One region of the Fundicoccus sp. Sow4_D5 genome, then DNA from elsewhere that is predicted to be linked to it. Evidence: riboswitches for the same ligand, from Rfam matches in the RefSeq annotation. Region 1 holds a riboswitch; the other holds the start of a gene.
The links. Region 1 has a riboswitch for lysine ahead of dapF (diaminopimelate epimerase). Riboswitches for the same ligand answer to the same signal wherever they lie in the genome.
Positions count from the first base shown of each region.

Region 1 (15,449 bases):
AACCGTTCAAAAAGCAAGTATGTTCGGGGTCATGAAAGCCCAAGGGATTTCAACCAACTATATTGCTAAGTCAGTAGTTGCTCAAACATTTCTTCTCGCCGTGATTGGCGTTGGGACAGGTCTCGCGTTGACCATTATAACGGGACTCGTCTTACCAAGCACGGTTCCCTTTCAACAGAATATCTACTTTACACTGATTATTTCAGCTTTGATTATTCTGTTTGCTCTACTCGGCGCCTTTTTCTCTGTTAGAACTGTCGCTAAAATCGACCCACTTGAAGCCATAGGATAGGAGCCTGCCATATGAAAGCAATTGAAGTCATTAATGTAAAAAAGAAATTTTTAGATGGTAGTAAAGAAATTGTCGCCTTAAAAGACACGACTTTTTCCGTTGAATCAGGTGAATTTGTTGCCGTCATTGGGCCCAGTGGTTCAGGAAAAAGCACCTTTTTAACAATTATCGGAGGCCTTCAAACGCCGAGTGAAGGTCGCGTTCTTATTAATAACAATAAATTTAGTGAAGTCGATGAACAAAAACGTGCCAAATTGCGTTTCGAAGAAATTGGTTTTATCCTGCAAGCCTCTAACTTAATTCCCTTTCTATCCGTCGAAAACCACTTACGTTTAGTCAACAAAGTCAAAGGCGAAAAATTTGACCAAAATACGGCTGATAAGTTGCTGAAGCAGCTTGATATTGATAAATTACGCAATAAGTACCCGAGCGATCTTTCAGGCGGAGAAAAGCAAAGGGTCGCTATTGCTCGGGCCTTATACCATAATCCATCTGTTATTTTAGCCGATGAACCAACGGCCAGTTTGGATACTGAGCGCGCCTATGAAGTGGTTGAAATCCTGGCTCGCGAAACGAAGGAACAAAATAAGGCGACCATCATGGTCACTCATGACGAACGCCTCATTGGCTACTGTGACAAAGTCTATTATATGAAAGACGGCCAATTGACCTTAGACGAAGAAAAAAGCAAGCTAAAACCTCAAAAAGAAGCCTAGTTGCTACTGACATTATCTTCTGGGCTCAGGCCGTCAGAAGATAATGTCAGGCATACATCCCTTGCTATTTATCAAAAAAAAGCGCCATCTTTCCAATTGGAGAGGTGGCGCTTTAGTCGATTATTTAACTTGGTTGGCTAGCGTTAAGGCGCCAGTAATACCGGCATTATCACCTAGTCCAGGTAAGACAATGTAATCGGCTAAGTCTGGGTAATCCACATAATCTGCCATCAGTTGGTCAAATTGGTCTTTGATTTTATCCAACATGCCAGGGACTTTCATGTTGCCACCACCGATCACAATCCGTTCAGGACGCAAAATTAACGTATAGTCGACCAAGGCTTGGCCTAAATAATTAGCTACGTAAGTCCAAACCGCATCATCAGGTGCGACGTCTTTGCCTGATACGCCTAAACGCCCGTCAATCGATGGACCAGCGGCCATCCCTTCAAGACAGTTGCCATGATAGGGACAGAAGCCCGCGTAATTATCAGCTGGATGTGGGTGGACAATCACATGTCCCATTTCCGGATGTCCAAGGCCTTCAAGTAGCTTGCCATTAACGAGCGCACCGACACCAACCCCCGTTCCAACCGTCACGTACAACATGTTATCAAGGCCTTTAGCGGCGCCGACACTTGCTTCACCGACTGCAGCCGCATTGACATCTGTGGTCCAAGCCATTGGAAGATCGTAGCGGACCTTCATAGCTGCTAGAAAATCGAAATTCTTCCAAGCTAGCTTAGGCGTTGATAGAATCTGTCCATATTTAGACGAATTTTGACGAACTTCAATCGGCCCAAATGAACCAATCCCAATCGCCTTTAAACCATCTAGATGTTGATCAAAAAACGCAAAGACCTGCGCCAATGTTTCTTCTGGTGTCGTCGTGGGGAAAGACACTCTTTCAATAATTTCATTCTGTTCATTACCGATGGCACACACAAACTTTGTCCCACCTGCTTCAATTGCTCCTACTTTCAATACATCAGCTCCTTTTGTTTAGTATAGCTTTTATTGCCTTGTTTGAGAATAGTGGGCGGCCACTGCCCCTAATAAATTCGCTTGATTGCGAAATTGACAAGTCTCGATATCGAGTACAACATCAGTCGCCTGAGTGCGTTTCAAGTATCCATGAGCTCTTTGAGTCACTTCTTCAAGTAAACCATCGCGTTCAGAAATCACCCCACCTAACAGAACACGGTCAGGATTCAATACAACTGACAACATTTGAATGCCACGTCCGAGCGCATCGAGCATTTGATCGACATGCTTTTGAGCTAGACTCTCTCCCCTGTCCGCTCGCTCGAATAATTCCTGTCCAGAAATCGCGATTTGACTGCCACTTTCTTCAGTATAGCGGCGCGCTGTATTAACTGGACTAGCCAAGTCACTAAAGGAATATTCTGCGTCCATCATCATGTAGCCAAACTCGCCGCCAAATAGGTTGCGGCCTTTCAATATTTTTCCTTCTGAAATAATCGCGCCACCAATTCCTGAACCAATCACAATAAAAATCGCATTCTGAACGCCGCGAGCCGTTCCTTGCCAACTTTCAGCTAAAGCGGCACAATAGGCATCATTTTCAAAGGTGACTGGCACGTCAAGCGCCTCAGTTAATTCTTGAACAATTGGGAAATGATGCAAATAAGGAATCGCACTAAAACCTTTAACGACACCTGCCTTCGTATCAACAGAACCTGGACTGCTAAAAGCAGCCCCCGTAATGTCATCGTTAGCCAAATTTCCCAAGTTCTCAAATGCTACTTTCTTTTCGCAATTCATTTCATTATTTTTTCTTCGTTTTATGGGGATTGTTCTTATTTCCGCTGAAAAAAAACCTTGCTTTGGTTAAGCAAGGTTGGGGGATTTAGTTGGGGAGGTCAACGAGTTGGATGGTTTGGTTTTGGTATGTGGCGAGGTGTTGGACGTTGTGTCGGCGTAACATGGCGTAGGCGTCGGTGAAGTATAGTTGGTAGTCTGCTGCCACGTGAGCATCTGAGCTGACGGTAAAGAGTTTGCCGCCTAGTTGTGTATATAGGGCAATGGCGTAGTCATAGAGGTGGGCATTGTCGTAGCGGTACATGCTACGGGTGTTGAGTTCGAGCGCTTGGTCTTGTTGAATCATTTTGTTAAAGATTTGTGTTAGGACGGTTTCTTTGCGTTCTAGGTCTGTTAGTTGAACATTATCGTAGCCTCGTAAGCCGAAGTCAAAGTGAGCGAGGACATTGGCGTAAGGCGCGTGGTTGACAGCTTCTAACATGAGGTCAAAGTATTCATCTAGGTGAGTATTGAGTGATTTAGTATCGTGATTCAGAGTCATGAAGCCATGGCGGCCGTTATGGTGAATGCTAAGTAATTGGATGTCGTAAGTTTTATCAGCTAGAAAGTCTTCAATGCGGTGGCGATCAGCGTAGGTGAAGCCTACTTCGATGCCTTTGAGTAATCGGTTGTCATATTCGGCATTGAGTTGGTCTAGCTTTTGAACGTAGCCTGTGTAATCCGGGATAACATTTGGTATGGCTTGTACTGAGCTAAAAAAATCAAGGTGTTCAGTCGTCACGACTGGTAAATCTGATTGAAGCAAGTAGTTTTCAAAAGTCTCTGAAGAATCCGGTGAAAAATATGTGTGTAAATGTTGGTCATAATAACGCATAATAAACTCCTTTTTATTAGAATCTTAAACACTGACTAACTTTAGTATAACGGAAGTTGAAGATGTTTTCTTACAAAGGGTATCACGAAAGCGTTTGCTATTTGAATTTTATTTAGAGACTAAATGGTACGCGTGTTTGGATGATATTTAAGGTTTATTCTCGCTTTCGGTTAAGTGTTATGCTACACTATTGTTCCTTAAAATGTCTTGAAAGGTGGCGATTAGTTCATTATTGAATTACAACAGATTCAGAAGAGTTTTAAAGTAGCTAAACGAGCGGCTGGTTTTTGGCAGACAAGTAGAGCCTTGTTCCAGAAAGAGTACACTCAAATTGATGCTCTCAGTGATATTACCTTCAATATCCAACCTGGCGAAATGGTAGGTTACATTGGGCCGAATGGCGCAGGTAAAAGCAGTACCATCAAGATTATGAGTGGCGTGCTTGTTCCTGATAGTGGGACTTGTGTCATCAACGGCCTAACTCCATGGAAAAAACGCAAGGAGCACGTGCGCAATATTGGCGTAGTGTTCGGCCAACGTTCACAGCTTTGGTGGGAAGTACCGGTGATTGATTCGTTTGAATTACTACGGGACATCTATGATATTGATCAAGCCGCTTACCGCCAAAAGCTTAATGAGTTGAGCGAGCGTTTAACCATTGGTGATTTGCTTACCACTCCGACGCGCCAACTGAGTCTAGGTCAGAGAATGCGTTGTGAAATTGCTGCTTCTTTGCTGCATTCTCCTTCTCTTTTATTTTTAGATGAACCTACGATTGGTCTGGATGCCCATTCCAAAATAGCTGTGCGTCAATTTATTCAAGAGCTGAACCATGAACATCAAACCACCATTATTCTAACCACCCATGACATGCAAGATATCGAAGCACTGACCGAAAGAATTCTGTTAATTGGTAAGGGACGCATTCTATTAGATGGTTCATTGAAAGATCTAAAACAGCGGCAACAAGACCACACACAGATTGTCATTGAAGCTGTGCATGGCAACTTCCAAGCCCAAGCTGGACTGACTTTACTGGAACAAACAGCCGGTCATTATTTAGTCGAAGTCGATACGCAACAACTTTCGCTAGCTAAAGCGATTGAAAACTTAGCAAAGCAACTCGAGGTAACTTCCTTAACGGTCAAGCAGCCGACCGCTGAAGAATTAGTCGTTAACCTCTACCAGGAGTTTGAAATATGAAAGCCTATTTGAGTATCTTTCGCGTTCATTTCATTAGTGTGCTTCAGTACCGTTCGGCTGCTTTCGCTGGTATTCTCACACAATTTGCTTGGGGCTTTATGTTAGTTTTAATGTTTAAAGCATTCTACCAAAGTAATCCAAGTGCCTTTCCCATGGGCTTAAGCCAAGTAACAGACTATATCTGGCTCCAACAAGCATTTCTCAATTTATTCGCTGTCTGGATTTTCGACCACAGTATCTTTACAAGCGTGACGGATGGGCAAATTGCTTACGAACTAGTGCGACCACTCAGCCTGTATAAACATTGGTTTGCGAAGACGCTAGCTTTTCGCTCAGCACGCACACTCTTGCGCTGTTTCCCGCCTTTAATCGTGGCTCTTTTCTTACCAGAACCTTATGGTTTATCTATCAGTCAACATTTACCTTTATTTCTACTCACGATGTTATTAAGCACTTGCTTAGTCATCGCTTTTTTGATGTTAATTTATATTTCAACTTTTTATTTATTATCCTCAACCGGCATACGTACACTTGTGATGACCATCGGAGATTTCCTAACAGGTGGCATTATTCCTTTGCCTTTCCTTCCACATTCTATTCAACACGTGATAGAATTAACGCCTTTTGGTCTAATGCAAAACGTACCATTGAGAGTTTACAGTGGTGACATCAAGGAGTGGACCATTATCTTTCCACAACTATTCTGGCTCATCCTATTGATTGTATTTGGCCAGCTATTCATGAAGAACGCCTTAACACGCGTGGTTATCCAAGGAGGCTAAGCATGAAATTATATGGACGTTACTTAAAAATCCAACTCAAAAGTCAATTGCAGCATAAAGCTTCTTTCTTAATGCTCCTTTTCGGCCAGTTTCTTGCCACCTTTACTTCTTTTCTGGGCGTTTACTTTATGATGCACCGTTTTTATAAAGTGGCAGACTTTACCCTATCTGAAGTGCTGTTAAATTTTTCGATTGTCTCCTTCGCCTTTGCGACCGCTGAACTATTCGCCCGTGGCTTCGACAGTTTTGCGCAAATTATTAGCAACGGCGAATTCGATCGCATGCTTGTCAGACCTAAGAATTTGTTTATTCAAATACTCGGTTCAAGAATGGAATTTTCGCGAATCGGTCGTTTAATTCAAGCTGTTTTACTGTTTATCTGGGCCGTTACCAACAGCACTATTAACTGGACCCCAGCCAAAATATTAACCGTACTCTTCATGTGGTTCGGCGCTACTATCGTATTCGCAAGCCTGTTCTTATTGTATGCTAGCCTCTGCTTTTTTACCTTAGAGGGGTTAGAATTTATCAACATTCTAACGGATGGGGGTCGTGAATTTGGCCAGTATCCCTTCTCAATTTACGGAGAAATCGTCCTGACATTTCTGACATTCATTGTGCCATTGGCTTTAGTTCAATATTACCCATTACTGTATTTGACTGACCGTAGTAATCAGATCTATCTTATGTTTCTACCTTTAATCGCGACGTTATTTATATTTCCCGTTTATGGTTTTTGGCGTTTTTCTTTAAAACATTATCAATCAACGGGTTCTTAAATCATAAGTATCGCGGTCTTATCAAAGAAACTCGGACGAGTCCGAGGGAATCGACTAGATTAATGGCTTTTATAGCCGATAGTCCGAGGGAATCGACCAGATTAATGGCTTTTATAGCCGAAGGTCCGAGGGAATCGACCAGATTAATGGCTTTTATAGCCGATAGTCCAGGGGAATCGACTAGCAAGCGCCTATCACTTTAGAAAAACAACAAGCTGAAAGTAGTACAAGCCTTGCTAAATCAACAAAAGCCTATAATCCCTTATATAATAAAAACTTAAGCATAACCTCGACCTGCTTTGCGGCCAGTGAGATTTTCTTACTGGCTATTTTATAAGCAACTTTAAGTTTTATATTGATTTAGCTCGTTCTATTTTTTTGATGGATTTGGGCCATACAGGTTGATCCGCATATTTATTTAGCTATGCGCCAATTGATACTGAGCGTTGGGGGAATACCGTTAGTCGATTTATCGTGATTATTTCTTAAACTTTTAATAGTATTAATATCGCGGTCATTGTTAGCATCCTTTTCTACCTCCAAGTAAAAGTAACTTTAGAGGATAAGGGGATAGCTAACAAGGCCTTTTTTGCCTGCAGAGTTATGTACAAATGTTCTGCAAACTTATGTACTTTTATTTTGCTATTAACAACTGTCTTTTCAAAAAATACTTTTTTTCTTACAAAAAATTATTTTCACCTCCATAAACTTTCATTTAATTGACACAATTAAATCCAACTAACCTCAATATTTATCATTTAATTACCAACAATTTATCACGACCTATTTTGTGTAATATTATATCACAATGTTATCGTCTCGCTAGTTAATATTGTTAAAAACGCTGTTTTTGCGTCATATTTTATGACATAGCAGGTGACCAAAAAGTTGTTTCTGAGATATTTACCCTCTATAATCTAACAAAATACAAAAAAATATTTCTATTTAATATTTAATAACGGAGGGAATAGTATGACAAATACGTGGACAAAAGAGAGTATCCTAGCAGATGCTGATGAAAAAAATGTACGTTTTATTCGATTAATGTTTACAGATATCCTTGGAACGATTAAGAATGTTGAGATTCCATTGTCTCAATTAAGCAAAGCTTTAGATAACAACATGATGTTTGACGGATCATCCATTGAAGGTTTTGTCAGAATCGAAGAAAGCGATATGTACTTGGTGCCTGATTTAGCCACTTGGCTCGTCTTCGATTGGGCGATTACAGAGAACGAAACTAGCCGAATCGCAAGGTTGATTTGCGATGTAGAAACTCCACAACGTGACATCTTCGCAGGAGATCCACGTAGTAACTTAAAACGTGTACTTGAAGAAATGACTGCGATGGGCTTCAAACAATTCTATTTAGGACCCGAAGCAGAATTTTTCTTATTCAAACTCGATGATCAAGAAAACCCAACGATGCAATTGAATGACCACGGTGGCTACTTTGACTTAGCACCGAATGACTTGGCTGAAAATTGCCGCCGAGATATTGTTCTCGAGTTAGAAGCATTAGGTTTCGAAATCGAAGCCAGTCATCATGAGGTGGCGCACGGCCAACACGAAATCGATTGGAAATATGCCGATGCGATCTCAGCTTGCGATAACATCCAAACTTTCAAATTAATCGTTAAAACAGTCGCCCGTCGACACCATTTACACGCAACCTTTATGCCCAAACCACTCTTTGGTATCAATGGTTCTGGTATGCATTTCAATCTTTCACTTTTCACCTCAGATGGCAATGCCTTTTACGACCCAACTTCAACATCTGGATTGTCAGATGTAGCCATGCACTTTATCGCCGGGCTTATGAAATATGCAACAGATTTTACTGCCGTTTGTAACCCAACTGTTAATTCTTACAAACGCTTGGTTCCAGGTTATGAAGCACCTGTCTATGTCGCGTGGAGCGAAAAGAATCGCTCGCCTTTGATTCGAATTCCTGCTGCTAGAGGAAATTCCACGCGGGTAGAATTGAGAAGTGTCGACCCATCTGCCAACCCTTATTTAGCACTGGCTGTTATCTTAAAAGCTGGTCTGCTTGGCATCAAAGAAAAATTAGCCACACCAGAACCTGTTGACCGTAACATTTATCGCATGACGGCCGAAGAACGCCAAGCTCATCATATCATCAGCCTACCCGGTTCTTTAAAAGAAGCGGTTGACAAGCTTGCTGCCTCACCAGATATGCTTGACGCATTAGGGCCACACATTGCGAGCAACTTTATCAAAGCTAAAAACCAAGAGTACAAAGACTTTGCCATGTATGTCTCACCTTGGGAAATTGAGAAATACTTCACCTGTTACTAATTCAAAATACAAAACATTAATGAGATTGATAATAATTAGTTGACGTCAATTAAATACAATGATATGCTATTAAAAATAAAAAGGAATTGTGCGAGGTGCGACTGACAAGAGTACAGATTATGTCTGGAAAGGGAAAGTCGCCGAAACGATGAATCGTTGGTTGCTAATCATAATAGGTTAGTAACTGTTCAACTTAACTGCCAGTTAAGTTTGATTGTGCAAACAATTACCCGGCAAAAGAATGTTACTCGCTCCATTCCGAGGACCACAGACTTTTGTTTGTGGTCCTATTTTTATTAAACTAATTAAGGAGTGAGACACAATGACAAATTTAATAAACAATCAAGGCATCCCCTTCACGAAAATGGAAGGCCTCGGTAATGACTATATTTACATTAACGATTTAGCAGAGAATTTATCGAATTTAGATGACTTAGCAGTTGAAATGAGCGAAAGACATTACGGCATCGGCAGTGACGGCATCATCGTCCTTCGTCCCTCTTCCATTGCGGACTTTAAGATGCGCATGTTCAACTTAGACGGAAGTGAAGGCAAGATGTGTGGTAACGGTATCCGCTGTTTGGCCAAATTTATTTACGACCAACACCTTTGGTCCGATAAACATCTGACTATTGAAACCCTCAGTGGCGTTAAGCAAGTAGAACTTATTTTCAATCAATCAGGACAAGTGACAGGCGCTCGCGTCAATATGGGCCAACCGATTCTCGAGAATTCGCTCATCCCAGTCCAAACAAAAGAAGCCAATTGGTTACAACACCCATTCACTTTAGAAAATACTACCTACCAAGTGACCGCCGTATCAATGGGCAATCCCCATTTGGTCATTTTTCATCCCGAAATTTCGCAACTCGACCTACAATCGCTCGGCCCTAAATTCGAACATCATGAATGTTTTCCTGAACAAATTAATACTGAATTCGCAGAAATAATTCGCTCAGATGAAATTAATATGCGCGTTTGGGAGAGAGGCAGTGGCGAAACGTTAGCTTGCGGCACTGGCGCTTGTGCAGTTGCCGTTGCTAGCATCCTTAACGGTTTCACCGACAATACTGTAACTGTCAATTTACTTAGTGGTTCCTTAATTATCACTTGGGACACTTCAACATCAGGCGATGTTTATATGGAAGGCCCTGCTCGCACTCGTTTTTCCGGCTCTTATTACCCAAACACCCACTAGGAGGAGTATCATGAAACCCAATACGAATTACCAGAAAATTCCCGCAAACTATTTATTCTCAACCATCAATCAGAAAGTTGAGCAATACAAGACACAGCATCCTAACTCAGATCTTATTTCATTAGGTATCGGAGATGTGACTCAGCCGATAGTTCCCGCGGTTATTGACGCACTCCATAAAGCAGTCGATGAACAGGCAAGTAGTGAAACGTTCCAAGGTTATGGTCCTGAGGGTGGTTATGACTTCTTACGCCAATCTGTCGCACAGCATGATTTCCAAGACCGAGGCCTTGCGATTGACGCTTCAGAAATTTTCATTTCCGATGGCGCAAAAAGTGATATAGCTAATTTGCAAGAGCTGTTTGAAGTGAACAATAAAATTGCAATCGGCGACCCTGTCTATCCTGATTATATCGACAGCAATGTCTTAGCTGGACGCTTAGGCGATTGGGATGAGCAAATCGGACAATGGAGTGACTTAACTTACTTAAGCAGTAACGAAGCCAATCAATTTATTCCTGAACTTCCTAAACAAGTTGTCGATGTCATTTACCTTTGTTATCCTAATAATCCTACCGGTATGACCTTGAGTAAACCTGAATTACAAACTTGGGTAGACTATGCTTTAGAAAACAATAGTTTAATCTTATTTGACGCAGCCTATGAAGCCTATATTCAAGAACCGAATATTCCACATTCAATCTACGAATGTGAAGGCGCGACAAAATGCGCAATTGAAGTCAGAAGTTTCTCGAAGAAAGCTGGTTTCACTGGTTTAAGGCTAGGGTATACGGTCGTCCCTCAAGAACTATCTTTCCAAGGACAATGTTTGAATAAGTTATGGTCACGTCGCCAAAGCACTAAATTCAACGGCGCGCCCTATATTATCCAGAGAGCAGGTTGGGCTTGTTACCAAGAACCTGGCAATACACAAATTAACGAACACATCGCTTATTACATGGAAAATGCTCGTATCATTCGTGCAGGCCTAGAAGCAGTTGGCGCAACCGTATTCGGTGGTATTAATGCCCCTTATATTTGGTTAAAAACACCAAACCATCTGACGTCTTGGGAATTTTTCGACGCCTTACTCGAAGCGACTCAAGTTGTTGGAACACCCGGTAGTGGTTTCGGTCCTAGTGGCGAAGGTTATTTCAGATTAACCGCCTTTAATTCACGCGAGCGGACCATCCAAGCAGTTGAACGCATTCAACGTTTTTTCACTCAAGCATAACAGGCGAACGAATCACTTCGCTAACCTAAGCCTTTGAACTTCAAAATCAAGAACGTCAGCGAGTCGCTAGAAGCGACCACCGCATTGGATAAATTCAACGGCGAGCGAAATACAACCTCCATTAACCCCATAAGCTTATACAAAAACTGAGTGGCTAAACTTCGGTATTATACCGAGGTTTAGCCACTCAATGTTTTATTCAGTAGTTATTTTTATTATTAATTTTGATATTATTCTTCGTCAGAAGCTTCTTCATCTGTTGATTCTTCAGTTGTGTTTGAATCATCTTCAGCTGCTTCAAGGCTTAATGGGTACTCGTCGTTTTCAGTCCAAGCTGGTAAGTCAGCACCGTTTGAAACTTCAGCTAATTTATCAGCTACTGTTTCTGATTGGTATAACGCTACGATGTGTGCGTATAATTCGTTGTCAACGTCTGCGCCACGTGTCGCAATCACGTTTTTGTAGTCAGCTGCTAAACTTTCAATGTCATCATAGAAGTTTATGAAACCCTTTTCAACAACCTTCAAAAGATACATAGTGTATTGATTTTACACATTATACTTAGCGTCCTTTGAGATTTGTAAGCTTTGATACAACTGTTTTAACTCTAAATTATCTGTATGCTGCCCTTTAGCTATCTGTTCAAAAACAGTAAAAGCTTCTGTGTCCCAGTGATGCCAAGATGTGACTAATCTGCCAAAATATTTATCTTCTGTCGATCGCTCTTTAGCAGCTTCTGCAGTCTCTTCAAATAATTGCTTAGCAACGTTATTCTTATACCAACAGGCAGGCATTACTCGATAGCCTTTTTCCATAAAGTAGCCTGGCGTTGGATAACCTTGAGTACGCTCATCATAATGCCAATCAAGAATGACAATGTCTTTAGGTAATTGCTCAACGGCGTGGTAAGTGCCGAACGTATCTCCTTCCCAATTATCATAGCCAAATCGTTCTGCATCAATTAATCGATCCCCCCACATCATCATATCTAAATCATGTATTTTTACAATGTGTTGATGCATGTCTTTGACAGCTTTAATAAATAGATCCGCACGATTTTTGCCTCGACATCTTGTGCATTCGTCACTCGCAATCTCGTATACTTCATCCATTCCAATATGAATGGTTTTGGCATCAAAGGCTTCAATGATTTCATCTAACATATCATAGACGATTGGATTCACATCAGGATGCAAAGGACACCAACTCCGGCAGAAAATCTCTGGCCATTCTGCTGTTAATGGTGTTTGTGGTGTTTCATCAAACTCCGGATAAGCTGTTAGTAAAGCACTGCGACTGCCTCCCCATCCTTGGTGACCTAAACATTGCATCAAAGGTACAATCTCCATTTGATGCTTACGAGCAAAATTAGTTAACTCCCTGGCATCTTCTTCTGTTAAAGCATGGCTTCCGGTCTTCAATTCGGGATGTTTGGTAAAAACAAAGGATTTGTCTAATTCTAAAATTAAATGAGATACGGCCTGAGTTGCTAGAACTTGACTGATTAATTGCTTGAGTTCAGGTATCAAACGACGATCTCCAAAGCGTAAATGAAAAGCAATGACTTGTGTTTGTGACATTAGAAAACTCCTCTCAAATTAAATGATTTATTCTGTCTATTAATAGAACCTGACTTTAAATTAACACCAACAGAGAGCGCATACAATAGGTTTAATTTAGCAGTCTATGTTAAATTTGATTGAAGGCATAATGTTAGTAATCGCTTTCTTTTTATGTTATATTGAAAAAAACTTTGAAAGAGGTGACATGGATGCCAACTGAAAATCCAGAAAGACCCGTTTCAGGTGTTGAAGGCTTGGCTAATTTAGCAGGAGCGCGAGCGGTTGCGAGAACTCACAAGGAAAATAGTGATAACACACTCTTACCTGAAACAGATGTAAACCGTAGCGAGGAAGAAAAGAACGCAGATGTCGTACCAGAAGATTTTGAATCATTCAATTTAGATGCAGTAGATAATTTAAAAGAGTCTAACCGCGAAGAGTCGCCTGAATGACACTAGACACCTTTATTAACATGACATAGATTTTTTTAAAAGCAGGCCGGGCTGATGCTCGTTCTGCTTTTTGTTTGGTTTGATTATATATATTATTATTGTATTTTAATCTTCTCTTAATTTTATAGGTGTGTTACGATAGCTATAATTATTTGGCTGGAGGGTTATAATGGAGAAATTTAAACTTATTATTGCGATGTTAATTGTAGGATCTATCGGCATTTTCGTTCATTATATGCCAATCTCTTCTGCTCTAATTGCAGCAGCAAGAGCTGTCATTGGAACTTTGTTCTTATTATTCGTTATATTGATTCAAAGAAAAACGATTAACTGGCCTAAAGTTCGAGAAAACGGCCGATACTTGGTAATTTCAGGGGCTGCTATCGGTTTTAACTGGATTTTCCTATTTGAAGCCTATCAATACACTAGTGTTGCGATCGCTACTTTATGTTATTATATGGCACCCGCTTTTGTAGTCATATTAGCACCTTTGGTATTGAAAGAGAAAATTACGCGTTTTAACTTAATCTGTACAGGCTTTGCAATGTTTGGGGCAGTTTTAATTTCTGGTGTCTTATCTGGAGGAGAAAGTAATCTTCTTGGAGTAGGTTATGGACTAGCTGCCGCTGTTTTATATGCGAGTATTATCATTCTTAACAAGAAAACAAAAGGTTTATCAGGACTTGAGTTAACATTCTTCCAACTACTCGTTGCTGCTTGCGTAATGGTGCCGTATATTTTACTTACGGAAGATATTAGTGCTGTCAATTGGACACCACAAATCATCGGTTTACTGTTATTTGTTGGAACGATTCACACTGGCTTAGTTTATCAATTATTCTTTTCTGCTATGAATAAACTGCCTACTCAAACGTCGTCAATCTTAAGTTACATTGACCCGATCACAGCGATTTTCCTGTCTGCAATCATCCTAAAACAAGGTCTAACACTCGTTCAGGTCTTAGGAACGATTTTAATACTAGGTTCAGCCTTGAGTAATGAACTCTTTGCTAATCGGCTAAGTAAACGTCGAAACACAAGGCCTAAATCAGAAGTCTTTAGCTAAACAAAAAAAAGTTGAAGCTGACCTAGGTCAACTTCAACTTTTTACTTTTATGCCGGCTAAAGGACTTGAACCCTCGACCCTCTGATTACAAATCAGATGCTCTACCAACTGAGCTAAGCCGGCATTATTGCTTTTTCAAACTAAAATATATGATACATTAGTTAGTAAGAAAAAGCAATATCAATTTATTATTAAAATACCTCAAAGACTTCTTTTTCTTGATTATAAATCGAAATCTCTCCGGTCCCAATATTGTAATGCCAACCATTTAATGTGAGTTGACCATCGGCCACGCGTTCACGAATATTATCGAAGGTTAACAAGTTAGATAATTGTTGAATAACATTCACTTTCTCTAAATGAGTCGCTTGTTCTTCAAAACTTTCTCCGGCCATCTCATCCGCTATTTGATCTCTTAATGCATTAATCTGAGAAATCCAAATATCCGTATAAGGAAGTTTATCAATATTACTTGGAGGATTAATACTGGCCGCACAACCGCCGCAATTTGAATGCCCACAAACAATGATGTTTTTTACATTTAGTACTTCTACTGCATACTCAACCGAAGAAGTTGTTGAAGCATATTTCACACTTTGTCCCGCTGGGGGAACAATATTTGCAATATTGCGAATGTGGAAAACCTCGCCTGGATAAGCTTGTAATAAGCGTTCCGGACTTACCCTTGAATCAGAACATCCAATAAATAAAGTGTGGGGCGTTTGTGTCTGACTTAATGTTTCATAAAGCTTTTGATTACGTACATAATCCTTCGCTTTAAATTGCTTCAGTGCTTCGTAAATATCGCGCATTTGAACGCCTCCTGGCATATTGTGTAAAAATTAAAAACGTTTGTTAGCTGCAATTCACTCAACAAACGTCTTTATTTTTTATTAAGTTATAAAAGGAAGTACTTTTATCTTATCAAATAAATTTAATTCAATAAAATAATGTTACACCTCAAAATTATGAATATCAAGCCAGAGCGATTACTTAAAACAATTTTTAATGTTTAGTCTTGATGCTTCTCGATAAAAGCATGACGTCCTGATCCGCGTGAATAACGTTCATAATGAATGGGATCTTTTTTATAAAAGTCTTGATGATAGTCTTCTGCATCATAGAATTCTGTTGCTGCTGTAATCGGCACAACAACCGGACGGTCAAAACGACCACTTTGATCAAGGGCT
Region 1 is NZ_JBQKLF010000002.1:56,323-71,771, reverse strand. Features, by position in the region: gene ACTQ45_RS04700 (ABC transporter permease) at 1-292, shown strand, start outside; gene ACTQ45_RS04695 (ABC transporter ATP-binding protein) at 304-1,008, shown strand; gene ACTQ45_RS04690 (ROK family protein) at 1,129-1,992, opposite strand; gene ACTQ45_RS04685 (ROK family protein) at 2,023-2,793, opposite strand; gene ACTQ45_RS04680 (PHP domain-containing protein) at 2,879-3,664, opposite strand; gene ACTQ45_RS04675 (ABC transporter ATP-binding protein) at 3,971-4,867, shown strand; gene ACTQ45_RS04670 (ABC transporter permease) at 4,864-5,649, shown strand; gene ACTQ45_RS04665 (ABC transporter permease) at 5,652-6,428, shown strand; gene glnA (type I glutamate--ammonia ligase) at 7,401-8,747, shown strand; lysine riboswitch at 8,830-8,975, shown strand; gene dapF (diaminopimelate epimerase) at 9,070-9,945, shown strand; gene ACTQ45_RS04650 (LL-diaminopimelate aminotransferase) at 9,956-11,179, shown strand; gene ACTQ45_RS04645 (MetQ/NlpA family ABC transporter substrate-binding protein) at 11,410-11,715, opposite strand; gene ACTQ45_RS04640 (family 20 glycosylhydrolase) at 11,728-12,759, opposite strand; gene ACTQ45_RS04635 (hypothetical protein) at 12,951-13,193, shown strand; gene ACTQ45_RS04630 (DMT family transporter) at 13,363-14,259, shown strand; tRNA gene ACTQ45_RS04625 (tRNA-Thr) at 14,310-14,382, opposite strand; gene ACTQ45_RS04620 (carbonic anhydrase) at 14,451-15,071, opposite strand; gene msrA (peptide-methionine (S)-S-oxide reductase MsrA) at 15,272-15,449, opposite strand, start outside.

Region 2 (15,449 bases), on a different contig from region 1:
AAATCTTATAAAATGAAACAGATTATTAAAGAAATTTGTATTTAATTTTTTTGAAGTAATCAATATGTTGTGAATAATAAAAAAACCATTACCATTTTTCGAGCAGTAATGGAAATGGTAATGGTTGGTAATGGTTTATAGCAATCGTAAGCAATGTTTAGAAATTAAAAAAGGCTTCCCACCAGCCTTTAGAAGCTGGTGGGAAACCTTAGTAAAGCTATAATGGAGATGAGGGGAGTCGAACCCCTGTCCAAATATCTCGCCACTATCAATTCTACGCCAATAGTTTTTCTATTTAAAGTTTAGCTCTAATTTAGCCGAAAAACTGGCATCAATTATCGCGAGTCTGGTAATCTCTTACTTAACTTGCAGACGGAAAGTTAAATCGTAACCCACTTAATTTGAGACCAGGACCCGAGCACATGGGCGATGCCGGACTGATCTTCACTCGCAGTTCTTAGGCTGCTAAAGCGAAATTGTTGTTTGTTGTTTTTGCAGTTATATTTAACTGTTAGCGTTTTTAGCAAGTCGCTGCCTTGCTGGCGCATCAACAGCTCGACAATACCTGTCGAAACCATGACATCCCCGTAGGACTTATAGTATATCATGTCATAAAAACTATGTCAAATATAGTCAGGTAAGGTCAAACTCCATTAATATCTAATTCTAACACTATGTTTTCAAATTAGCCCTAACTTACGAAAAGCAAGTCAGAGCCTATTTCTATCCTATTTTGTTCAATATTATAACTCAATAACGTCTTTCATATCATACAAACCTGGCTCCACAGTCATCAAGAAGTGAGCTGCTTGTATTGCGCCCCGCACAAATAAATCCTTAGTGCCTGCTCGATGTGTCAACTCAAGAGTCTCTTGGTTGTTGGCAAAAAGAATGGTATGTTCTCCCACAATATCTCCTCCACGAATGGCATGTACGCCTATCTCAGAATGAGGTCTAGCATATTCAAGACCTTGTCGACCACCAAGGACAGATGTATTTTCATCGATAGTGTCTTGCACGGCGTCAAGAATCATTTTAGCCGTGCCACTTGGAGAATCTTTTTTATAGCGGTGATGCTTCTCGATTATTTCTATATCGTAACCTAAAGGATAAAGAATTTTTGTCATTTGAGCCACCAGTGCTTCCATGACATTGACACCAATACTTGTATTGTGCGTATCCACAATGGCTACTTGCTGGCTTGCTGCTTTAATTAAAGCTTCTTGTTCTTCTGTTTGACCCGTCGTTGCCAACATCAGAGGTAATCGATGTTCCTTGGCAAAAGCTACTACTTGATCCGTAATCTTAGGTGTCGAAAAATCAATCATGACATCTACTAGACTGCGATTTTCAGTGAGGTATGCTCCCATCGCTTCAAAGGAAGTAAACACTTGATAATCTGCTTGATCATTAGGCTTATCTTGCAAGACAACGGTCACCTGATCACTCGTATGAGCGACGTACTGGATGACAGCTTGTCCCATCGCCCCACTCGCGCCTACTAATAATATATTCATTTTAAACCCTCCAAATGTATTTGCTTAGTTTTTACGGTAGCTAGCCACTAACTCGTCATATTGAGAAAGGGTAGCTTTGGTTTCATCACTTGGCTCAACAAGAGGTAATCGGTAACTATTCTGTAAGTACCCTAGCTTATGGACAACGTATTTAACTGGAATTGGATTACTCTCAATAAAGAGAGCCTGATTGATACCAGCTAATTTTTCCGTTAATGCTTCTGCCTCTTCAATTTTCCCTTCAGCAAACAACTGGTATTGAGCGTGTAATTCTCTTGGTAATACGTTAGCAGTTACTGAAATGAAGCCATCGCCTCCTAATTTAAGGATATCTAAGTTAATATCATCATTACCTGAGTAAATCGCAAAATCAGCCGGTAATTGCTCTCTTAAGGCTTTGGTATACTCTAAGTCACCTGTAGCATCTTTAATCGCTACAATGTTTGGATGCGCTGATAATTCAACCACTTGTTCAACGGTTAAAGTCGCGGCAGTTCGTCCGGGTACGTGATAAAGAATAATTGGTATGTTCACTGAATCTGCAATGGTTTTAAAATGAATTAACATGCCGCGTGTAGATGTCTTATTATAGTAAGGTGTTACGATTAGTAAAGCATTCGCTCCAACCCTCTCTGCTTGTTGACTCAACATAATCGCATGCGCCGTATCGTTGATTCCAGTTCCGGCAATAATTGGTAAACGACCAGCGACGTGGTCAACTGCAAATTTAATCAATTCAATTTGTTCACCATCTGATAAAGTTGAACTTTCACCAGTTGTTCCCGTAATTACGAGAGCATCCGTCTCGTTTTCTAAATGAAAATCAAGCAAACCTTCAAACGCTTGCCAATCAATCTCGTTCGTTCTTTCATCAAATGGCGTAAGAATTGCTACTGCTGACCCTTCATAAATTAACATACTAATTCCTCCTTATTATTAAAAAAGCTAATCACAATCATTTTATATTTCTCTCATAGACATTTCTTCAAAACTTTCACGTTTGACTGTCAAATAATGCTTTTCATCATTCACGTGAATCATCGCTGGCCTAGGAATTCGGTTATAGTTACTTGCCATTGAATAATTATAAGCACCAGTCCCATTCACTAATAATAAATCCCCTGTTTCCAATATCGGTAATTTAATCTCTTCAATAATTTTATCGCCACTCTCACAGGCTTTACCCGCAATTGTATAAACTTTTTCTTGCGGTTTATCCGCTTTATTAACAGCAAGCGCCTCGTATTTAGCCTGATAAAGTGCTGGACGAATATTATCATTCATACTACCATCGACAAAAGCGTAATCTTTACCACCTGCCGTGTGCTTCAAATCTCCCACTTCATAAAGAGTACTACCAGAGGCATTGACCAAGGAACGACCGGGTTCAATCGTTACTTTTTTTAAATCAATCGCCAAAGCTTGTGCTTCTTGATGAACATATTCCATAAAATCAGGAAGAAAATCAATCACATCAAATGGTTGATCTTCTTGTGTATAATACACACCAAAACCGCCTCCAAAGTTAATTTCTGAAATTAAAATACCTAAACGTTTTTGAACCTCAGCTGAAAAAGTTAATAATTCACTGGCGGCTTTGTAGAACGAATCTGCTTCAAAAATTTGGCTGCCAATATGACTATGGAAACCAGCAAATTCTAAATGCGGCGAAACAACCATTGACTGGATAATATTATAAATCTCAGGGTCAAAGACACTTTCTCCAAACTTAGAATCTAAATTTGCTGTCATGATGTATTCATGCGTATGCGCTTCAACACCAGGATTCAAACGAAGTAATACGCGTTGTTTAGTTTCAAACTCCGCAGCAATTTTACTAATACGTTCAACTTCCATTCGGTTATCCACTACTATCGTTCCCACACGTTTATCAATCGCATAACGAATTTCTTTATTGAGCTTATTATTACCGTGAAAATACATACGTTTTGGATCAACGCCATGACGCACTCCAGTATAAATTTCACCGGCACTCACGACATCTTGTCCTATATCTAATTCGGCAATAATACGAGCAACCGCTTTAGTTAACAAGGCCTTAGATGCAAAAAGTACATCCGTTTCAAAATAAGTAGATTTTACTGCCTCTCGATAAGCCAAAATACGCTCACGAAAGCTTGCTTCATCAAAAATATATAATGGCGTTCCATATTGGTTCGCCAACTCAACATAATCATGGCCCGAATGTTTCAAGCGCCCCCCTATAATACTCTGGTACTTTTCTAATCGCATTCGCTACTCCTCACCCTTCTATTTATTTATAAATACAAAAAGAGACCACGAACAAAAGGTTCGACGGTCTCACTCACACTTGGCTTTTAACAGGCCACTTTATTTCTTGGAGTTAACTTTCCTTTTGCCCGGTATTTGCTTGCTCTTCGTAATTAACTGGGCAGTTAATTACAACAGTGGTCAACCTATTATGGTTAGCCCCCAACGATTACTCGTTTCGGCGATATCCCCTTTCCAGAAATTCATCTGTACTCTTGTCAATCGCGCCTCGCCCAAAAACCTTTTATATTTAACTGAACCTAGCATAACAAGCATTCAAAAGTTTGTCAACGCACTTCCTTCGAACTCTCATAATAATCACATTTAAAAACAACGCTAACACAACGTTTCCGTGCTTATGCTTATTTTTATTAATTTACAATGAAATATTTGCTTGACATTTATCCTCTAAATCTTTAGGGTTAACGATAACAACTTGAATTTGAAAGGAGTTTCCAACATTGAAAAAACAATATAATTTAGCGGTGTGTGGCGCCACCGGTGTTGTGGGACGTAAAGTGATAGAAGTATTAGAAGAACGTGATTTTCCTGTCGCAAATCTTAGCCTTTTTGCATCAGCAAGATCAGCTGGTCAAACCATTGATTTTAAAGGTGAACCGGTGACGATCCAAGAATTGACAGAAGACTCGTTAAAAGCACCGATTGATATTGCGATTTTTTCAGCTGGTGGAGATGCATCTAAACACTATGCCCCCTTTGCTGCAGATAATGGAGTCATTGTTATTGATAACAGTTCAGCTTGGCGTATGGATCCTAAGGTGCCGCTTGTGGTACCCGAGGTAAACCCAAATGCGTTAAACAGCGGCTCTAAGATTATCGCTAACCCCAACTGTTCAACTATTCAATCCGTCGTACCCTTGGGTGTACTTAAACCTTATGGTATTAAACGTGTCGTATATAGTACTTATCAAGCTGTTTCGGGTGCTGGTCAAAAAGGCATTGCAGACTTAGAAAACAATACAACGAATAACTTTCCTTACTCAATTAACGATTCTGTTATACCACAAATCGATGTGTTTTTAGATAACGGTTATACCAAAGAAGAAGTTAAGATGATTGAAGAAACTCGCAAAATATTAGAGTTACCCGACTTACGAGTTACTGCAACAACCGTTCGTGTGCCAATTAAAAATTCTCACGGTGTTAGCATTAATATTGAACTCGAAAACGCCTTTGATTTAGAGCAAGTCAAAACTGAATTCGCCAATCACAGTGGCTTGGTAGTTGTCGATGACACGGCCAACTTACGTTATCCTCTTCAAAGCGAAGCTAATGACAAAGACGAAGTCTTTATTGGTCGCATTCGCCGTGATGACTCCTTAGAAAATGGCCTTAATATTTGGGTAGTAGCCGATAACATCCGCAAAGGAGCGGCAACAAACTCTGTACAAATTGCAGAAACACTCATTAAAAACAACTTAGTATAAACAAAAACGCGCGTCAGCTAAAAAAACTGACACGCGTTTTTATATGATTATTTTTTTAAGCCTTGTGGCCGTTTTAAAGCTGTTAGGATTATCGGCACTAAAAGCCCCGCAAGAATCATTTCAGGCACACCATTTGCTAAGACAATGCCTCCTAGAATATTCCATAACGTTTCCATTGAAGCGTCTTGTATTGTTAAATACTCGTTGCGTCTAAACACGACAATCGCACCTAAGACAAGGATAGTATTAAAAAGACTACCTAAAACTCCTGAGATCGCTGCATTTACTTTAAATGAAGTCGTTTTATTTAAGATGTAATGTGAGATTAATCCCACCAATAAAGGCATTAATAATCGTGGCAAAATCGTCACAAAAGGTGAATTAAAAACATACAAGTACATTGGTGACGTAGGCATGACGTACGCTCTAATCAAACTATTAATACCCCAAACTCCACCAACAATTACACCAGCTTTTGTACCTAAATATAATGTGGCTACTATAACGGTCACGTGTATAAATGTAATCGCTAAGGGGTAAAGGGGAATAGTGATATTGCCTAAAAATGGCACCCAGGATTGAAGAATGATGATTGCAGCAAATAAACTGATTCTCACCATTTCTTTCGTTTTATTATTTGAATAACTTGTCATAATCTTCCCTCCGGCAACTGGTCATCGCTTAATTAATGGCGATGCCGTCCTTAGAATAAATATAATATGGTTCTTTCAATTTTTCATTTAAAGTAATCATTAAATCATGTTCATCGAAAAACCACTCATCAGTATCTTCAATAAAGAATAGTACACCGTTATCAGCTTCAAAAGTAGCTATCGGAGTCATCGGTTCAACTGGATCAATGGCCAAACCAAAGCCTTCTCTTACCGGACTACCTCCATAAATTTTAGCTTTAATACGGATTCCCGCACCTTCACGAATTCCCACCTCATCTTTAAACCAATTTGCAGCTTTTTCATCAACAGTTAGTTTCATTAATATACTCCTTTCAATAAAGGTTTCTCAATCATTATACCTTAATTCAACTAAAAAGAAAATTTAGGCTTATTGAAAACAATTAACTGTCACTTTTCTTTATGTTTAAATTAAGCATTTATGGGGGGATTATTTAATTAACTCATTTTGAAAAGCATAAATAGTTGCTTGTGTTCGGTCGACAACTTCTAATTTCGACAGAATATTTGATACATGAGTCTTCACCGTTTTTAAGGTAATGAATAACTCATCTGCAATTTCTTGGTTTGAATAACCTTTAGCAATAAGTAATAATACTTCTAACTCTCGACTCGTTAAGTCATCATGTAAATGATGTTGACTTTCTTTGGCATCACGCGCTAAAATTTTATCTGTCACTTCTGGAACAATCACATTATCCCCAGCATGTGTTGAACGGATCGCATCCGCTATTTCCTTAGCAGAGGAGGTCTTCAAGATATAGCTTGAAGCACCCGCTTCAATGGCTGGGTAAACTTTTTCATCGTCTAAGAATGATGTCACAATAATTATTTTTGCCTCAGGCCATTCTGACATGATTTTCTGTGTTGCTTCAATTCCATCCATCACATCCATCACAAGATCCATTAAAATGATATCAGGTCTTAGATCCATTGCCTTCGTATACCCTTGTAAACCATTCTCTGCTTCATCAATTACTTCAATATCTGATTGAACCATCAAATAAGAAGAAACGCCTAATCTTACCATTTCATGATCATCAACTAATAAAACTTTTATCATATCTTACATCCTATCTTTAGTGGTCAATTCTTTCTAAACTGGGATACTTATATCAATAATGGTCCCTTGATTTTTGATACTGACTGTCTTAAATGTACCGCCTAAACCTGTGACTCTTTCCCGCATATTGCGCAAACCATAACTACCTACTTTATCTGGCTGATTTGTATCAAAACCAACTCCGTCATCAATAATTTTTAAAGTGACGCTATCTTCTGTCTGATGTAAATATACTTCCAACTTACTTGCATGTGCATGTCTGAGTGTATTCGAAACTGCTTCTTGAACGATTCTAAACAAATGATCTTCAATTCCACTATCTAAACACGTTTCCATCAATTCCCACTTCAACGTCAATGACACTTTGGAATATAATTCCTCGAGTAAACTCGTAATACCTTGTTTTAATGAACGGTCCTCGAGTGCTATCGGTCTTAAGTGAAGTAATAGGGCTCTCATTTCTGTTTGAGCATTACCAATCACTTCTTCTACTTTTAGTAATTGTTTTTTATACTGCGCTGATAGTTGACCATCGATCGTTTCATTAATCGCTGATAGCATCATCATAGCGGCAAATAACTGTTGACTGACAGAATCATGTAATTCTCGTGCAATTCTAGAACGTTCTTGTTCGATAATTTCTTCTTTAGTATCATCACCAACAAAAACGGGTGCTGCCGTAAATTCTTGTAAGTCAGTCGATAATTGTGCAAGACGTTCGCGGATTCTGTTTAAATCATTTGACAATATTTTATCATTATCATACCAACTTCTTTGTGTGGTTTCTTGACTAAAAATACTATGTTTATACTTTCCTAATAAGAGCCAATTAATTTTTGCCCGTATTTGTTCATAAGGTTCATTAAGTGAAAAAGCAATATAGGCTGAATAGACAGCAGCGGCTGATATAATTAAAGCCAGTAAAATTATAAAGAATGGTAAATTGTAAACTTTTCTCATCAACAAGTCCGTTAAAGGGATGACTTCAAAACTAAATACGATTAATGAAATAATGACGACAACCAATGATAAACCAATCACTAATTGGTTCAGAAATAAACGAAACCATAAACGTAAATTCACAGTAAAATCACCTCAATATCACCCGTCACTAATGTGATTAAAACTTTTAATTTTCGATCTGTTTCAGAATAACCAGGGCTAGTCCATTGGAAATTGTCTCCTCGCAAGGGATACTGTTGTGATTCAAAAACTACTTGACCGGATATTGCACTGACATTTAAGCGTAAGCCCAAATCTTTTGGAATAATCACTCGTGTCCGTCCAAATACTTTACGAATCATCACAATGTTTTCTCCACTGGGGAGAATAGTATTACCTAAATCAATAATAGAGTTTCCACCAAAATAAACTAGATTAATATCATCCCACTCATATATATTCTTATTCTCGTCACGCGAATCAAACATGGACTGACTTTTTAATAATGATCTTTGACCGCTTTGAGGGCGTACCAATTGGATACCATGATATTGTTCTTTCATTTGAAAAGGATGCAACATCGATTCACCGAAAAAGAAAAACTCGTTACCTTCAGGCGTTCGATAAAAAAAAATTAATAATACCATTGCTAACACCATCATCCATATAGAGCGTGTCAGAAAAACTGCCAGCAGTATTAAGAAGAAGCCTAAGCCCAATAATGTGCGTTTGACAGATAAATTCTTGACAAATGCTGAACCAACGATAGTCAATATACCTAGACCAATAATAGCAGTATTCTCGATTGAAGTTAAAATTTCAAATGCAATTAAAATCAAGCTAATACCAATAACAATAAATATATTATTCTTAAAAAAACTTAGCATTTGCGTCCCTCATTTCAATTTGTCTAATTATATCATGTCATTGCTTGAATGTGTGCGCAACCATCAAAAGTCCTAAAATTATTTTTAAAGGAGTCAAGCACATAAATTGACAGATGATAAGAAACCTTGATAATCAGCGAAGCGTTTCGACCGGCTTAAATCTTTCAGAGCCTAAGCAAAGTTCGACATTTTTGAAATTTTGCATTAGACGTTGATCTTTCATTTAGATCGTAATGACTTTCTATCCAGATCAACTGTCTTAAAGAGACATAAGCCACTAAACGTTTAGTTAATCTCAACTTAATTTCACTCTTCTATGAAATTAAGTTCGGTTACGAACCCAAAAAAATAACTCTCATATTTAGACTAGCTAAACATGAGAGTACAATTTTAATTAACCTTTTCAACTTTTGTAATTTTTACGTCGAAAGAACCACCTGGTGTAACAATAGAGACAACATCGCCAACTGATTTTTTTAGTAACGCTTTAGCAATTGGTGAATCATTAGAAATTTTTGCGTCTAATGGATCTGCTTCTGCGCTACCAACGATTGTATAAGTTTCTTCGTCTCCATCAGGTAATTCAACAAAAGTGATTTTACGACCTAACGATACAATGTTTTCATCTATTTCTGAATCATTAATAATTTCAGCAAAACGAATCATTGTTTCTAGTGTAGAAATACGACCTTCAACAAATGCTTGTTCGTCTTTTGCAGATTCGTATTCTGAGTTCTCAGATAAATCTCCAAAACTACGAGCAACTTTGATGCGTTCTACAATTTCTTTTCTTTTATTAACTTTTAACTCTTCAAGTTCAGCTTCTAATTTAGCTTTGCCTTTTAAAGTCATTGGATATACTTTTTCTTCCATAATTTTCTCCTTATCCCCTCTAAATAAAATAACAAAATTAACATATCATTTTAATGCAAGGATTTCAATATATTTTTATATATCATTATAAAATAACAATATTTAATCGTTTAATAGAATGGTCCCAATTTTGGTAGTCAGCAAATCAATGGCTACTTGATTGTATCCACCTTCTGGAACAATAATATCTGCATAACGTTTTGTTGGTTCGATAAACTGATGGAACATTGGTTTAACAACGTTCACATACTGGTCTATTACTGATTCCACCGAACGGCCTCGTTCAATTACATCACGTTGAATACGACGCGCCAAGCGAATATCATCATCGGTGTCTACGTATACTTTGATATCCATTAAATCTCGCAAGCGTTTGTCTTCTAAAATTAGAATCCCTTCAATAATGATTACAGCACGAGGGTCTTGACAAATTGTTTCAGCACTTCGTGTGTGTTTTGTATAATCATAAACCGGTTTATTGATTGATTTACCAGCTAACAATTCATTAATATGTTGATAAAACAGTTCTGTATCAAACGCTAATGGATGATCATAATTTGTATTAAGACGCTCTTCAAACGTTAAATGCGATTGGTCTTTGTAATAGTAATCTTGCTGAATTAACATAACATTACCAGTACCGAAATGTTTTAAAATTTTATTACTTACACTGGTCTTCCCGCTACCGGACCCACCTGTCACTCCTATGATAATAGGTTTCTTTGTCACTTTTCCACTTCCTATACTTAGGCTTTCGCCTGATTAACTATTAGTTTTTATTCCTTGGTGCTACATAATACAAATTGAAGCAGGCTTAAAAACGGCCACTTCAGATTATCTGAAGGTTTACCTTTTCAAGCCAACTCATTTTGATAGATTCTTTTATTCTACATCTTCTCCAATGATTTCTTCGGTAACTTCCTCTACATCTTCCCCTGTAGCTTCTTCATCAACCGCTTCTTCGTCTTCTTCGAAATACGGATTAACGTATTGTTCAACCAAAGCATTATGATCATCAATATTTGTTGAATAGTATATTTCTTGCGTATCTAAATCGGCCACAAAATAATAATAATCAGTATAAGTTGGATAAATTGTTGCCATAATCGAAGACATGCTTGGACTATTGTAAGGTCCTGGTGCTAATCCAGTATACATATATAAGTTATAGGGTGATTCAACTTCCAAATCTGTTAAGGTAACCAGTTCCTTATGTTCACCTAAAGCATATAAAATGGTAATATCACTTTGAAGTGGCATACCCACTTCTATACGGTTTAAGAATACGCCTGCTATCATCGCACGATCCTCATCTGTAATACCTTCTCGTTCCACAATTGAAGCTAAAGTTAAAACTTGGTGGAACGTCATCCATGTTTGATCTAGATCTTCACGAATTGCTTGAAACTCTAAGTTCATGGTTGAAACCATCTGAGTTACTAAATCTTCGAGGGTCATCCCGCCGATGTAATCGTAAGTAGCTGGGAACAAATACCCTTCTAGAGGATATCTTAACCCTTCCACTTCTGTCAAGTCACCCAATAATGTTGGGAATTGCTGACTTAGACTGGCAATATAGGCTTCATCGTTAACCAGTTCCATAAATTCTTCCGCAGTAAAGGGGGTTTTATCTTCAATTAACTCAGAAATTTCTTCTAGGTTCGTTCCTTCAATGACAGTGATCGTTGTGTCAATGTCTTCAAAGATCGGTTCGCCCCCTTTTTGCAATGTTGCAACAATATCACCAGCATCCATCGATTGATTAAATTCAAAATGACCTGCTTGAAGGTCTCCAACGTTTTGAAGCCTTAAATAAATATCAAAAATATAATCATTATGTATAATATTCTTGTCTTTTAATATCGATGCAATGTCGTTCGTAGAACTTCCAATCGGCACAGTCACTTCAACTGTTTCATCATTGGATGAATCAACGGAGCTTAATGTATGTCTAACATAAAAGTAACCACCTAAGCCACCTGCAATCATGATTGTAAGAATGGTAATAATGATGATTTTAACGATTCTATTTGTCCACATTTTCTCTTTGACTTGGTAAGTCTCTTTCGATTTCGCCTGTTCACGAATCGTTTTCCAATCAAATCTAGCCATAACTCCTCCTTTAACTAACAGACTAATAATGTTAGCATTATATCAGACTTCATCTATGCTGGCTAGATTAACCATGTTACAAAAACATCACACTTTCGCGTATTACGCAAAAGTGTGATTTAAAAGTAGGATGTAACTGTGCTAATAATTAATCTTCGTCTGCTAAGAATGTATTTAAGACTTCTTCAACCATATCCCACTCTTCATCAGATTCGATAGGTTGTAACGCACCAGCATTACCTTCTTCTGATTCAGTGTAAGAATAAGCTTGTAATTCCACGTCTTCGTCTTCAATTGTTCCAGCTGGGTATACTAAAACATAACTCTTTTTAAAATCTTCCGATTCAAAGGTAAATAAAATCTCATATAAAGACTCGTTGCCCTCTTCATCTAAAATTGTAATGTATTCGTGATCGTGATTATGCTCGTGATTTTGAACCATAGTATTGCCTCCTCTAATTTCCCTTTATTTAGTATCTAAATAGTTTTGTAAAATAATAACGGCCGCTAACTTATCGATGACTTGTTTACGTTTTTTGCGTGAAACATTCCCTTCGGTAATTAGCATTCTTTCTGCTTGAGAGGTCGTCAGGCGCTCGTCTTGATAGGTAATTTCCATCTCAGGCAATAATTTAAGTAGACCTTCTCCGTAAGTATATGACGCTTCAGCTCTTGGGCCAATCGAATTATTCATATTCTTAGGTAAACCAATCACTACCTTATTGACTGAATGTTCTTTTATCAATTCGAGCAAACGCTCATAACCAAAATCTTTAACTTCCTCATCGATGCGGATAGTTTCTACTCCTTGCGCAGTCCATCCCATCAAATCACTGACAGCGACTCCTACAGTTTTCGAACCAACATCTAACCCCATTGTACGTTGATAATTCACATTAGCTCTCTTTCTGAGTTAAGTAGTACTCTACTAATTTTTCTACAATTTCATCTCTTTCATGACGTCGTATTAAGTTACGCGCATCATTATGGCGCGGTATATAGGCTGGATCACCAGATAATAAGTAACCTACTATTTGGTTAATCGGATCATAACCTTTTTCTTCGAGTGCTGAGTAAACAATCTCTAAAGTTTCTCTTACAGTACGTTTATTTAAATCATCTAATTTGAATAATATTGTTTCATCTAATGATTGCATTTTTTTCACCGAACCTTTCTTATAGTCACATTTTACATTAGTTGACCAAGAAATGAAACTTATATCGGTAGAAAACTAAAAATCATCCATCTTAACTTAAGCGTTGAGCGATTTCCGCTTCTATTGCAGTCAACATATTATCAATGCCTGCTGGATTTTTCCCACCAGCTTGAGCCATTTGTGGTCGTCCACCACCACCTCCGCCTACTAAATTAGCTAGGGGTTTGATTAAATCGCCAGCTTTTAAGCCTTTGGCAATTGTTTCGTCATCCACTAAAACCATTAAGTTTGCTTTATCACCTAGAGCCGAAGCTAAAACAAGAACGTTAGAAATAGCTTTTTGACGCCAAACATCCCCTAGATTACGTAAGTCATCCATTGTTTGGTTTTCAAGTTTCAAGCCAACAAAAGTGACGTCATTCACTGTCTTAACATCATTAAATAAATTATTTGATTCTTGTTGCATTAACTTAGCAGATAATGAGTCAACTTTAGAGTTTGCTGTTTTTAACTCTTCTTGTAGTTGCTCAACTCTATGTGTTAATTGGTCTAATTGTTGTACTTTTAATTGTGTTTGGATAGTGGTTAATAAATTTTCTTTTTCTTGGTAATCTGCAATAGCTGCTTGGCCAGTTAAAGCTTCAATTCGACGAATACCCGCACCAATACCTGCTTCACTGATTAATTTGAACGTACCAATTTCATTGGTGTTTGAGACGTGTGTGCCCCCACATAATTCGATGGATTCATTCGCAATGTTAACGACGCGAACGTTATCACCATATTTCTCGCCAAATAACGCCATCGCACCCATTGCTTTTGCCGCATCAATTGACATTTCAGAAATGTTTACATCTTCTGCGTTTTCAATGTAATAATTAACGATATTCGCGATTTGTTTTAATTCATCATTCGTTACTTTACCAAAATGAGAAAAGTCAAAACGTAAACGATCTGGTCCGACATAAGAGCCAGCTTGGTTCGCGTGCTCGCCTAATACTACTTTAAGTGCTTTATGTAGTAAGTGTGTCGCTGTATGGTTTTGGTTTGTTTTAATACGTGCTTGACGGTCAACAGTTAGTGTATAAGACTGTTCTATAGTTAACGGCATTTCTAAGGTACGCAATTTATGCATAAATTGACCATTTGGCGCTTTTTTAACATCTAATACTTCTGCCAACATCTCTTCACCATCAAAAACAGCACCGTTGTCAGCTACTTGTCCACCCATTTCTGCATAGAAAGTGCTTCGGTTAAAGAATACCCATGCTTGTGAATGAGCTGGTACTTGCTGGTGTAGCTCGTCGCTAATCACAATCGCTTTGATTGTTCCATTCGTTGACAATTGGTCATAACCAACAAATTCAAAGGGTGATTCAATACTCTGTAAGACAGCTGATTGAACAGACATGCTAGCTTCTTGAGAACGAGCCGAACGTGCACGGTTACGTTGTGCTTCCATTTCGACTTCAAAGCCTTCTTTATCGACAGTAAATTGATTATCCTGAGCAATTTCTTCTGTTAATTCTAAAGGAAAACCAAATGTATCATATAATTGAAACGCTTGGCTTCCATTGATTACAGTTTTATCTTCTGAACGCAACTGCTCAATGATTGACATCAAGTGAGTTTCACCCGCTTCAATCGTCTCATGGAAACGATCTTCTTCATTTAAAATAACTTGTTGTACAAAAGTAATATTGAGACGCAATTCACTGTAGTAATCGCCCATAACATCTGCAATCACAGGCACTAATTGACTCATGAAAGTACCTTTAATCCCTAATTTACGTCCATGCATCACACTACGACGAATTAAACGTCGTAGAATATAACCTCGACCTTCGTTTGAAGGTAAAGCTCCATCACTAATTGCAAAAGAAACCGCACGTACATGGTCAGCTATTACTTTAAAGCTAACTTTTAAGTCTTCATTATCTTCATATTTAGCACCGTCAGCAAAATGTTCGATTGCTTTAATGATTGGCATAAACAAATCAGTTTCAAAGTTCGTGGGTGTATCTTGAATAACAGAAACTAATCGTTCAAAGCCCATACCAGTATCGACGTTTTTATGAGGTAATGGTTGGTAAGTATCATCTGGTAAGTGATTAAATTCTGAGAACACAAGGTTCCAAATTTCTAACCAGCGTTCATTTTCTCCACCAGGATAATTTTCTGGATCACCTTCTGGCAAATCATTATAAGCTTCACCACGGTCATAGAAAATTTCTGTGTTTGGTCCACATGGGCCAGCCCCGATATCCCAGAAGTTACCTTCTTCTGCTACTAAATGAGTCGAATCAAATGTTTCAATTGCTTCCCAAAGTTCTTTCGTTTCTGTATCTTCAGGATAGTAAGTAACGTATAATTTTTCCGGATCAAAGTCTAGCCATTTATCACTTGTTAAAAATTCCCAAGCCATTGGAATTGCTTCAGTTTTAGTGTAATCACCAATCGAGAAAT
Region 2 is NZ_JBQKLF010000001.1:347,689-363,137, reverse strand. Features, by position in the region: RNA gene ssrA (transfer-messenger RNA) at 221-587, opposite strand; gene dapB (4-hydroxy-tetrahydrodipicolinate reductase) at 744-1,517, opposite strand; gene dapA (4-hydroxy-tetrahydrodipicolinate synthase) at 1,542-2,435, opposite strand; gene lysA (diaminopimelate decarboxylase) at 2,478-3,770, opposite strand; lysine riboswitch at 3,902-4,050, opposite strand; gene ACTQ45_RS01775 (aspartate-semialdehyde dehydrogenase) at 4,271-5,257, shown strand; gene ACTQ45_RS01770 (ECF transporter S component) at 5,305-5,910, opposite strand; gene ACTQ45_RS01765 (HesB/YadR/YfhF family protein) at 5,939-6,250, opposite strand; gene ACTQ45_RS01760 (response regulator) at 6,380-7,012, opposite strand; gene ACTQ45_RS01755 (sensor histidine kinase) at 7,046-8,095, opposite strand; gene liaF (cell wall-active antibiotics response protein LiaF) at 8,092-8,841, opposite strand; gene greA (transcription elongation factor GreA) at 9,232-9,714, opposite strand; gene udk (uridine kinase) at 9,817-10,443, opposite strand; gene mltG (endolytic transglycosylase MltG) at 10,597-11,826, opposite strand; gene ACTQ45_RS01730 (DUF1292 domain-containing protein) at 11,975-12,268, opposite strand; gene ruvX (Holliday junction resolvase RuvX) at 12,293-12,703, opposite strand; gene ACTQ45_RS01720 (IreB family regulatory phosphoprotein) at 12,723-12,983, opposite strand; gene alaS (alanine--tRNA ligase) at 13,075-15,449, opposite strand, start outside.
Region 2: another riboswitch for lysine. It lies ahead of lysA (diaminopimelate decarboxylase); the one in region 1 lies ahead of dapF (diaminopimelate epimerase).